DNA from 2 places in the Rhodovulum viride genome. Region 1 is predicted to be linked to the other one. Evidence: riboswitches for the same ligand, from Rfam matches in the RefSeq annotation. Region 1 holds a riboswitch; the other holds the start of a gene.
What was found. A riboswitch is a leader RNA that binds a small molecule or an ion and turns the genes downstream of it on or off. The one in region 1 is predicted to bind thiamine pyrophosphate.
Positions count from the first base shown of each region.

Region 2: it holds a riboswitch for thiamine pyrophosphate, as region 1 does, so the genes downstream of both, thiB (thiamine ABC transporter substrate binding subunit) here and thiM (hydroxyethylthiazole kinase) in region 1, are expected to answer to the same signal.

Region 1 covers NZ_MUAV01000003.1:95,032-99,873, reverse strand. Annotated here, with positions in the region: gene BYZ73_RS03215 (ATP-binding protein) at 1-758, opposite strand, end outside; gene BYZ73_RS03210 (RsmB/NOP family class I SAM-dependent RNA methyltransferase) at 894-2,072, opposite strand; TPP riboswitch at 2,252-2,348, shown strand; gene thiM (hydroxyethylthiazole kinase) at 2,392-3,228, shown strand; gene thiE (thiamine phosphate synthase) at 3,225-3,839, shown strand; gene thiD (bifunctional hydroxymethylpyrimidine kinase/phosphomethylpyrimidine kinase) at 3,836-4,642, shown strand; gene BYZ73_RS03190 (M1 family metallopeptidase) at 4,688-4,842, opposite strand, start outside.
Region 2 covers NZ_MUAV01000031.1:7,276-12,117, reverse strand. Annotated here, with positions in the region: gene BYZ73_RS23900 (primase-like DNA-binding domain-containing protein) at 1-186, shown strand, start outside; partial or broken gene BYZ73_RS24195 (hypothetical protein) at 203-424, opposite strand; gene aroC (chorismate synthase) at 562-1,662, opposite strand; TPP riboswitch at 1,798-1,899, shown strand; gene thiB (thiamine ABC transporter substrate binding subunit) at 1,940-2,938, shown strand; gene BYZ73_RS18650 (ABC transporter permease family protein) at 2,914-4,485, shown strand; gene BYZ73_RS18645 (thiamine ABC transporter ATP-binding protein) at 4,472-4,842, shown strand, end outside.

The sequences.
Region 1 (4,842 bases):
GCCTCGGGCAGGATATAGAATTCGCGCCCGCCATCGGCCATGCGAAGCTGCAGCAGGCGGCGGCGGCTTGGCCCTTCGGGGGTTTCGACCATCACCTCTTCGGTCTCGTCCGAAGCCCCGCCCAGCAATGTCGCCACGCTGTCAGGGCTTTGCCCGATCAGCGCACGCGCGGCGGCGTTGATGACCGCCAGACGCCCGGCCGGATCGAGCCGGACCATCGGCAGCGCGATTTCGGGACCGTCGGCTGCGCAGGATTCGAGCCGCCAGAGAAACAGCCCCGACCCGGCGCGTTCGACCCCGATCCGGAGCGGCCCCGAGGCCAGGCTGCGCTGCGCCGCGGCCGGAAGGCCCCGGGCGGCGGCCGAGATCAGGTCCGAGACCGCATGGTCGGGATCTGCAAAGATCGCCTGCAGCGCGCCCGCGACCGGCTGGCCGCGCACCGCCGCGACCCGGCGCTGGGCCTCGGGGCTGGCGATCAGCACGCAGCCTTCGGCATCGGTGACCAGGGTCGCGCCCGGCGCGCTGGCGCAGAGCCGCCGCAGCCGGTCCGAGGGAATGTCCGACACCGGCCGCCCGAAGAGGCGCAGCAGCAGGGCCAGACAGGCGAGCGTGCTGCCCGCCGTCAGCAATGGCGCAAAAAGCCCGGGCCAGGGCGATGTCAACGCCGCGGCAACCAGCAGAACGCCAAGTGCCAAGGCCACCCAGGCGCGGTCGGCATGGGCCGCCGCGGATCGCCGCACAGTCACCAGAACGGGCACAAAACGCAACAATGAGGCCTCCCGGGCAGAGCGTCTTGCCCACTCTTTCTCCACAGGTGTTAACCGAAGGTTAATGCGGCCCCATCGGGATGACCGAACGGCACAGGATCGCCGACCAACGTAACGTAACGCTTGTCAGCCATCGCCGCGCCGCAGGACCGCCGCATAGAATCCGTCGCCGCCATCAAGCGGGGTCAAGTGTCGCTCCGCGACCTGCGTCCAGCCCGGCGTGTTGGCAAGAAACCGCGCGATCTGCGCGTCGTTCTCGGCCGACAGGAGCGAGCAGGTGGCATAGCCAAGATGCCCGCCCGGCGCGACCAGAGCGGCCGCCCGGTCGAGAATGCCGGCCTGCAGCGCGGTCAGCCGGGTCAGGTCGTCGGGGGTCGTGCGCCATTTGGCCTCGGGGCTTCGCCGCCAGGCGCCACTGCCCGAACAGGGCACGTCGCAGAGCACCAGATCGAAGGGCGCGGCCTCGTCAAGCTCGGCGCTGGCAAGGCAGGTCACCGCGATTCCCGCCCGGGCGGCCCGGTCGGGCAGGTCGCGCATCCGCTGCGGCGCCGCGTCATGGGCATAATGCCGGGCCGTTCCACGCGCGGCCATGGCCAGCGTCTTGCCGCCACCGCCCGCGCAAAGATCGAGCACCCGCGCGCCCGGGCCAAGCGGCATCAGATCGGCCACCGCCTGCGAAGCCGCATCCTGCAGTTCGACCACCCCTTCGGCAAAGGCGCGGGACTGCTGGACGCGCCGTGCCCCGGCCGTCACCTCCAGCGCGGTGGCCGAAAGCGCATGCGGCCGGGTCTCGATCCCCTCCCCCGCCAGCAGAGCCGCCGCCTCGTCCCGGCCGCTGCGGCGCAGATTGACCCGCAGGAAGACCGGCGCGCGGTGCCTAAGCAGGTCCATCACCGGGCGGAAGGCCGGGCCGAGGCTGTCGCGAAGCACCTCTTCCAGCGCCTCGGGACAGTCGCAGGCGACCGCCTCGGGCAGATCCGCCAGGTTGGGCAGGGGGGCGGCTTCGGCCTCGGACAGCGGCGTCGGAGCGTGACCTTCGCCGGTGAAGACCGCCCCGGGGTCGATGCCGTCGGCGCGCATGCGGCCCAGCATCAGGCCGCGTCCCGTCGCCGCCCCGCCCAGCGCGGCGAAGGATCGGGCGCAGCGAATTGCGTCGAAGACATGGTCGCGGATCGCGGCCCGGTCCTTCGACCCGGCAAAGCGGTTCTGCCGCGCCCAGGTGGTCAGCAGCTTCTCGGCCGGAGCGCCCGCGCGCCAGGCATCGAGCAGCTCCGCCGCCGCCGCGATCCGCGCCGCAGGTGTCATGCGCGGCCCCGACCTGCCGGGGCGGGAACCGCCGTCGCATCATGCCCTGTCATTGCAAGCCGTCCCTTCATCCGATCCGCCCTGTCGGGGTTTGCCCGTCTTCTGGCAGCCGTGTCACCCGGGCGCAAGCGCCGCCCGAAGCCGGGGCCTTTTCATCCGCGCGCGGACGTGGTTTGGTGGCCTTGTGACAGGGGCGTCCGGATCTGCCCGGGCTGAGAAGCACCCTTAGAACCTGAACCAGATCATGCTGGCGGAGGAAGTCGCGTGCCGGGCCCGAAAGCGGGCCGATGCGGCCGTCCGATGCCAGGGGAGGACAGCCATGCCCAGCGCGAAAGAGACCCCGACCGGCGCCCGCAGCACAGAGCGCACGCCCGGCGTCCATCTTGCCGCGATGCGCGCGCGCGCGCCGCTCGTGCAATGCATCACCAATTTCGTCGCCATGAACACGGCCGCGAATGTGCTGCTGGCGGCGGGCGCCTCGCCCGCGATGCTGCATGCGGCCGAGGAAACCCTTGAATTCACGCCGCTGGCGCAGGCGCTCTCGATCAATATCGGCACACCTTCGCCGCATTGGGCCGCCGGCATGAAGGCCGCGGCCGGGGCGGCGCGGGCGGCGGGCCTGCCCTGGGTGCTAGACCCGGTGGCGGTCGGCGCGACCTCGTACCGGCAGGCGCTTTGCGGCGATCTTCTGGCGCTGGAACCGGCGGTGATCCGGGGCAATGCCTCCGAGATCCTGGCGCTGGCCGGGGCTGCCGCGCGCGGCAAGGGCGCGGACAGCGCCGACCCGGTCGAAGCGGCCGAGGCGGCGGCGCGGGCCCTTGCCCAGCGCAGCTGGGCGGTGGTCGCGGTCACCGGGCCGGTCGATTACGTCACCGACGGCACGCGCGCCTGGCGTGTCCACAATGGCGACCCGATGATGCCGAAAGTCACCGCGCTGGGCTGTTCATTGACCGCGCTGGTCGCGGCCTTCGTGGCGGTCGAGGCCGCCGACCGGGCCGAGGCGACGGTCGCGGCGCTGGCCTGTTTCGGGCTGGCGGGCGAGATCGCGGCCAGGGGCGCATCCGGTCCCGGCAGCTTTGCGGTCGCGCTGATCGACGCGCTGCACGCCATGACGCCCGAGGCGCTGGACCTCGGCGCACGGGTCGAGCCCTCATGAACCGAAACACCCTCGCCGTCTATTTCGTGACCCCCGACGGCGCCTCGCCGGATCTGGTGATGGCGGCGGTCCGGGGCGGCGCCAGCATGGTGCAGCTGCGCGACAAGCGGGCCAGCGACAGCGATCTGGTCGCGCTCGCCCGGCAGCTGAAACCGGATCTGACCCGGCGCGGCGTGCCGCTGATCGTCAACGACCGGCTGGCGGTTGTGCTGGCCTCAGGGGCCGACGGGCTTCATGTGGGGCAGTCCGATGGCGACCCGCGCGCGCTGCGCAAGGCCCTGGGACCGGGGCGGCTGCTTGGCCTGTCGGTCGAGACCCTGGCCCAGCTCGACGCCATCCCCGCGGGCAGTGTCGACTATCTGGGCGTCGGGCCGGTCCATGCGACCGCCACCAAACCCGATCACGCGGCCCCGCTGGGCGTCGACGGGCTTGGGCGGATCGTGAGCAGCACCGCCCTGCCCTGCGTCGCGATCGGCGGGCTCGGGGTCGCGGACGCGGCCGGTGTCAAGGCGGCGGGCGCCAATGGCATGGCGGTGGTGTCGGCGATTTCCGCCGCGCCCGATCCGGCGGCGGCGGCACGCGCCCTGGCCGAAGCCTGGAGAAGCGCATGATCCCCAACATCCTGTCGATTGCCGGGTCCGACCCCTCGGGCGGGGCCGGGATCCAGGCCGATCTGAAGACCATCGGCGCCAATGGCGGCTATGGCATGGCCGCGATCACGGCGCTGACCGTGCAGAACACCCAGGGGGTGCGCGGGGCAGAGCTGGTGGCGCCCGCCCTGGTTGCCGACCAGATCCGCGCGATCCGCGAGGATATCCGCATCGACGCGGTCAAGATCGGCATGCTGGGCTCGGCCGCCATCGTCGAGGCGGTAGCCGGGGCGCTGGCCGGGCTCGACGCGCCGGTGGTGCTGGACCCGGTGATGGTGGCCAAGGGCGGCGACCGGTTGCTGGCCGAAGAGGCCGTGGCCGCGCTTTCTGTGCATCTGATGCCGATGGCCGCCGCGATCACCCCGAACCTGCCCGAGGCGGCCGATCTTCTGGGCCGTCCCGAGGCGCAGGACCGCGCCGGGATGGAGGCGCAGGCCGAGGCGCTTCTGGCGCTGGGGCCGCGCGCCGTCCTGTTGAAGGGTGGCCATCTGTCCGGCTCGGACAGCCCCGATCTGCTGCTGGAACCGACCGGGCGGGTCTGGTTCGAGGGACCGAGGATCGACAGCCCGAACACACATGGCACCGGCTGCACCCTCTCGTCGGCACTGGCGACCTGGCTGGCCCGAACGGGCGAGATGCGCCCTGCGGCCGAGGCGGCGCGCGCCTATACGCGCGCCGCCATCGCAGGCGCCGCGGCGCTGTCGGTCGGGCACGGGCATGGGCCGACCGACCATTTCTTTGCGCTGAGGGACCTCCCGGACTGACGCAGACCCCTGGAAGGGGACGCCCTGTCCGGACCGTGGCGCCGGTCAGTCGAAGCGGCGGCTCAGCGGCGTCGCGCCGGTCGGCCAGTCGCCCGCCGCCACGGCGGCCCCGCCCGAAAAGGCCGCATAGCTTTGGCCGGCCTGATAGCGCAGCGCGCCCAGCTCGGAGGCCAGATCCTCGGCCCGGTCGGCCGAGAGAA
Region 2 (4,842 bases), on a different contig from region 1:
AAGAACTTCATCCCCGGCAAGCGCGGGGCAACCGGCTATCGCGGTATTCGTCTCTCAGCCTCGGCCTTGGCGGCATCGTGGCTGTACTGCAGAAGCGGGACCATCGCCTTGCCAAGCTCGGTCCGATGGGACCGCATGCCCTCCGCTGGAACGGGTCGCCGCCCAGTTCCTCTTCCAGCCGCTTGACTGCGGGTGTCAGTGCGGGCCGGGTCACGCTGCACGGGCCGGCGGCCTGAGTAAAATTCAGCCCGCAGCTTGCCGCCAGGAAATATCGGATCTGTGAAGCTCCATAGTCCCTTCCCGCGGGAGTACCCTGGCGGCATCCTGCCCTGCCGTCTGTAACGGCGCGTGCCTCCCGCCCCGCCCCCGAGCGCAGAGATCGCTCCGGGCGGCCTTCGAAACAGCCAAGCTGTGCTGCGATCACCGACAAATCACTTTCTGAGAATGCGATAGCCGACTCCTGCCCAATGCTGCGCCGGCCGCCGGATCTGCCGACACGGGCGGTGCCCCTGCCGCGCTGCAGGGGCAGACCGCGGCCCGCAGACAGTAACCGCCGACGCGCTAGCAGATCCGGCCCCGATTGCCGCCCACCTGACCGCGATGCAGCAGCAGATGGTCCAGAAGAACGCAGGCCATCATCGCCTCGCCCACCGGCACCGCGCGGATGCCGACGCAGGGGTCGTGGCGGCCCTTGGTGACAATCTCGGTCTCTTCGCCCGCCACCGTCACCGTGCGCCGGGGGGTCAGGATCGACGAGGTCGGCTTGACCGCGAAGCGCACCACCACCTCCTGCCCGGTCGAGATCCCGCCGAGGATGCCGCCCGCATGGTTCGAGGCATAGACCGGCCCGTCGGGACCCATGGTCATCTCGTCGGCATTCTCGACGCCGGTCAGGGTCGCGGCCGCCATGCCCTCGCCGATCTCGACCGCCTTCACGGCATTGATGCTCATCATCGCCGCCGCCAGATCGGTGTCGAGCTTGCCATAGATCGGCGCGCCAAGGCCCGCGGGCACGCCCGAAGCCACGATCTCGACCACCGCGCCGACCGAGTTGCCCGCCTTGCGGAGCCCGTCGAGGTAGCCTTCCCACTCCACCGCCGCCTGTGCGTCCGGCGCCCAGAACGGGTTGCGTTCGATCTGAGCGGCATCGAAACGCGCCCGGTCGATGGCATGGGGGCCGATCTGCACCATGTAGCCGGTGATCGTCAGCCCAGGCGCCAGCGATGCCAGCGCCGCCCGCGCCACGCCCCCGGCCGCCACCCGTGCCGCCGTTTCCCGAGCCGAGGACCGGCCGCCGCCGCGATAATCGCGGATGCCGTATTTCTGCCAGTAGGTGATGTCGGCATGGCCGGGCCGGAACTTCTGCGCGATGTCGCCGTAATCCTTGGACCGCTGGTCGGTGTTGCGGATCATCAGCTGCACCGGGGTGCCCGTGGTCTGCCCCTCGAACACGCCCGACAGGATCTCGACCGCGTCGGGTTCCTGCCGCTGGGTGGTGAACCGGCTCTGCCCGGGTTTCCGACGGTCGAGCCAGTGCTGCAGCATCGCCTCGTCGACCGCGATGCCGGGCGGACAGCCATCGACCGTCGCGCCAAGCGCGGGCCCGTGGCTTTCGCCCCAGGTGGTGACGCGGAACAGATGGCCGAAGGTGTTCAGGCTCATTCTTGGCTCATGGGGGCGATCTCCTTTGGCCTATGGGCATAGCCGCCGGGCGCCCGCCCCTCAAGGGGTTTGCCCAGACTGCGCGGGGCGGGGCCTGAGTTTGGCTTGCGGACCACAGGGCGGGGCGCTAGCGTGGCCGTCACCTCGGGGTGCCCCATGGGGCTGAGATGCGCAACCTGCGAACCCGTTGAACCTGAACCGGTTAGAACCGGCGGAGGGAAGGCCCATGGACAGATCTCCACCCTTGCCCGGCCGCCCCCATCTTTGGAGGAGGACCATGCGTATCCAAGTTATCGCCGCGGCGCTGGCCGCGTCGGCCCTGCCCGCATTGGCGGACGAGCGGCCCGAACTGACCGTCTACACCTATGAAAGTTTCGTGGCAGAATGGGGCCCCGGCCCGATCGTCAAGGACGCCTTCGAAGCCCGGTGCGGCTGCGCGCTGAATTTCGTGGCCGCGGGCGACGGCGCGGCGCTGCTGGCGCGGCTGCGGCTGGAAGGCGACCGGACCGACGCGGATGTCGTGCTGGGGCTCGATACCAACCTGACCGCCGCCGCGGCCGAAACCGGTCTGTTCGCCCCGCATAACCGCGACGACGCCGTGCTCGACCTGCCGGTCGGCTGGGAAGACCCGCTGTTTCTGCCCTATGACTGGGGCTATTTCGCCTTCGTCTACGACAAGACCCGGCTGCCCGAGCCGCCCGCCAGTTTCGAGGACCTGATCGCCGCGCCCGAGGACCTGAAGATCGTGATCCAGGACCCGCGCAGCTCGACCCCCGGTCTGGGGCTGCTGCTTTGGGTCAAGGCCGCCTATGGCGACCGCGCGCCCGAGATCTGGGAGGGGCTTGCGCCGCATATCCTGACCGTGACCAAGGGCTGGACCGAATCCTACGGCATGTTCATCGACGGCGAGGCCGACATGGTGCTGTCCTACACCACCTCGCCCGCCTATCACCTGATCGCCGAAGAGGACTATACCAAGGCCGCCGCCCGCTTCGACGAGGGCCACTACCTGCAGATCGAGGTGGCGGGCATCGTGGCCTCGTCCGACCAGCCCGAGCTGGCGCAGCAATTCCTCGACTTCATGCTGACCGAACCGTTCCAGTCGGCAATCCCCACCACCAACTGGATGTATCCGGCCGTCACCCCCGCCAACGGGTTGCCCGCGGGCTACGAGACCCTGATCAGGCCCGAAACGGCGCTGATCTTCCCGGCGGGCGAGGCGGCCGAGGTGCGGGACGAGGCGCTTGCCGAATGGCGCGACGCGCTCAGCCGCTAGGCGCTGCCACCGGGTTGGGGCTGGGCGCCGCAGCACTGGCGCTGGCGCTTGGCCTCGGCACCATCGCGACCGTGGCCCTGCGCGCGGAAGGGCCCGCGCGGCTGGGTGTCGCCGATCTGGCGGCGGTGCGGTTCACGCTGTTGCAGGCGTTGGCCTCGGCCGCGCTCAGCACCCTGCTGGCAGTGCCGGTGGCCCGGGCGCTGGCCCGGCGCCGCTTTCCGGGACGGGGTGTGCTGATCACCCTTCTGGGTGCGCCCTTCATCCTGCCCGTCATCGTCGCGGTGATGGGCCTTCTGGCCGTCTTCGGCCGCAGCGGCCTTCTGTCTGCGGCCCTTGCACCGCTGGGCCTGGGCCCGGTCGACATCTACGGGCCGGGCGGCGTGGTGCTGGCCCATGTCTTCTTCAACCTGCCGCTGGCGACCCGGCTGGTGCTTCAGGGCTGGCTGGCGATTCCGGCGGAACGCTTCCGGCTGGCGGCGGCGCTGGGCTTCGGCCCGGCCGAGCGCTTCGCCCATATCGAACGCCCGATGCTGCGCGAGGTACTGCCCGGCGCCTTTCTGGTCGTCTTCCTGATCTGCCTGACCAGCTTTGCCGTCGCCCTGACCCTTGGCGGCGGACCGCGCGCGACAACGGTCGAGCTGGCGATCTATCAGGCCTTCCGCTTCGATTTCGACCTTGGCCGTGCTGCCTGGCTGGCGCTGATCCAGGTCGGGCTGTCGGTCATCGCCGCGCTTTCGGCCTTCGCGATCGCCGTGCCGGGCGCCTTCGGGCCCGGTCTCGGTCGCCCGGTCGCGCAGCTCGGCACGGACGGGCGGTGGCTGCGGCTGCAGGACGCGGCCTGGCTGACGCTGGCCACGCTGTTCCTGATCCTGCCGCTTGCCATGGTGACGCTGCGCGGCCTGCCGGGACTGGCGGGCTTGCCCCCCTCGGTCTATGCGGCGGCGCTCCGCTCGCTTGCTGTGGCGCTCGGCTCGGCCGCGCTGACGCTGGCGCTGGCGCTGCCGATGGCCATCGCCATCGACCGGCTCAAGGGCCTTCGGGGTCGGGCGGTTCAGGCGGCGGGCACGCTCACCATCGCCGCCTCCCCGCTGGTGATGGGCACCGGGCTTTTCATCCTGCTCTTCCCGCTGGCCGATCCGCGGCTGCTGGCGCTGCCGGTTACCGCGACCGTCAATGCCGCGATGAGCCTGCCCTTCGCGCTGCGCGCGCTGGTGCCCGCCGTGGCCGAAGCCGAGCGCAGCCATGGCCGCCTTGCCGACAGCCTCGGGATGACCGGAGGTGCGCGGCTCAGGCTGATGCTGATGCCGCGCCTGCGGCGTCCCGTGGGCTTCACGCTCGGGCTTTCGGCGGCGCTCTCGATGGGCGATCTGGGCGTGATCGCGCTGTTCTCCGACCCGGGCCATGCCACGCTGCCCTTGCAGCTTTACGGGTTGATGGCGGCCTACCGGATGGACAGCGCGGCCGGCGCCGCCCTCTTGCTGCTGGTGCTCAGCCTCGGGCTCTTCTGGATCTTCGACCGCGGAGGACGCGCCCATGCTGAGCCTTGAGACCCTCGTCCTTCTTCAGGGCGGCTTCTCACTCAGCGCGGACCTGACCGTCGCGCCGGGCCGGATCGTGGCGCTGCTGGGGCCCTCGGGCGCGGGCAAGTCGACACTGCTCGACACCATCGCGGGCTTTCTCGCGCCCGACCGGGGCCGGGTGCTCTGGCAGGGCACCGATCTCGGCCCGCTCGCGCCCGGCGACAGGCCGCTTTCGGTGCTATTTCAGGACAACAACCTCTTTCCCCACCTGACCGCCGCCCAGAATGTCGGGCTTGGCCTTCGTCCCGGCCTTCGGCTCGACCGGGACCAGACCCGCGCGGTCGAAACCGCTCTCGACCGGGTCGGGCTGGCCGGACTCGGCAC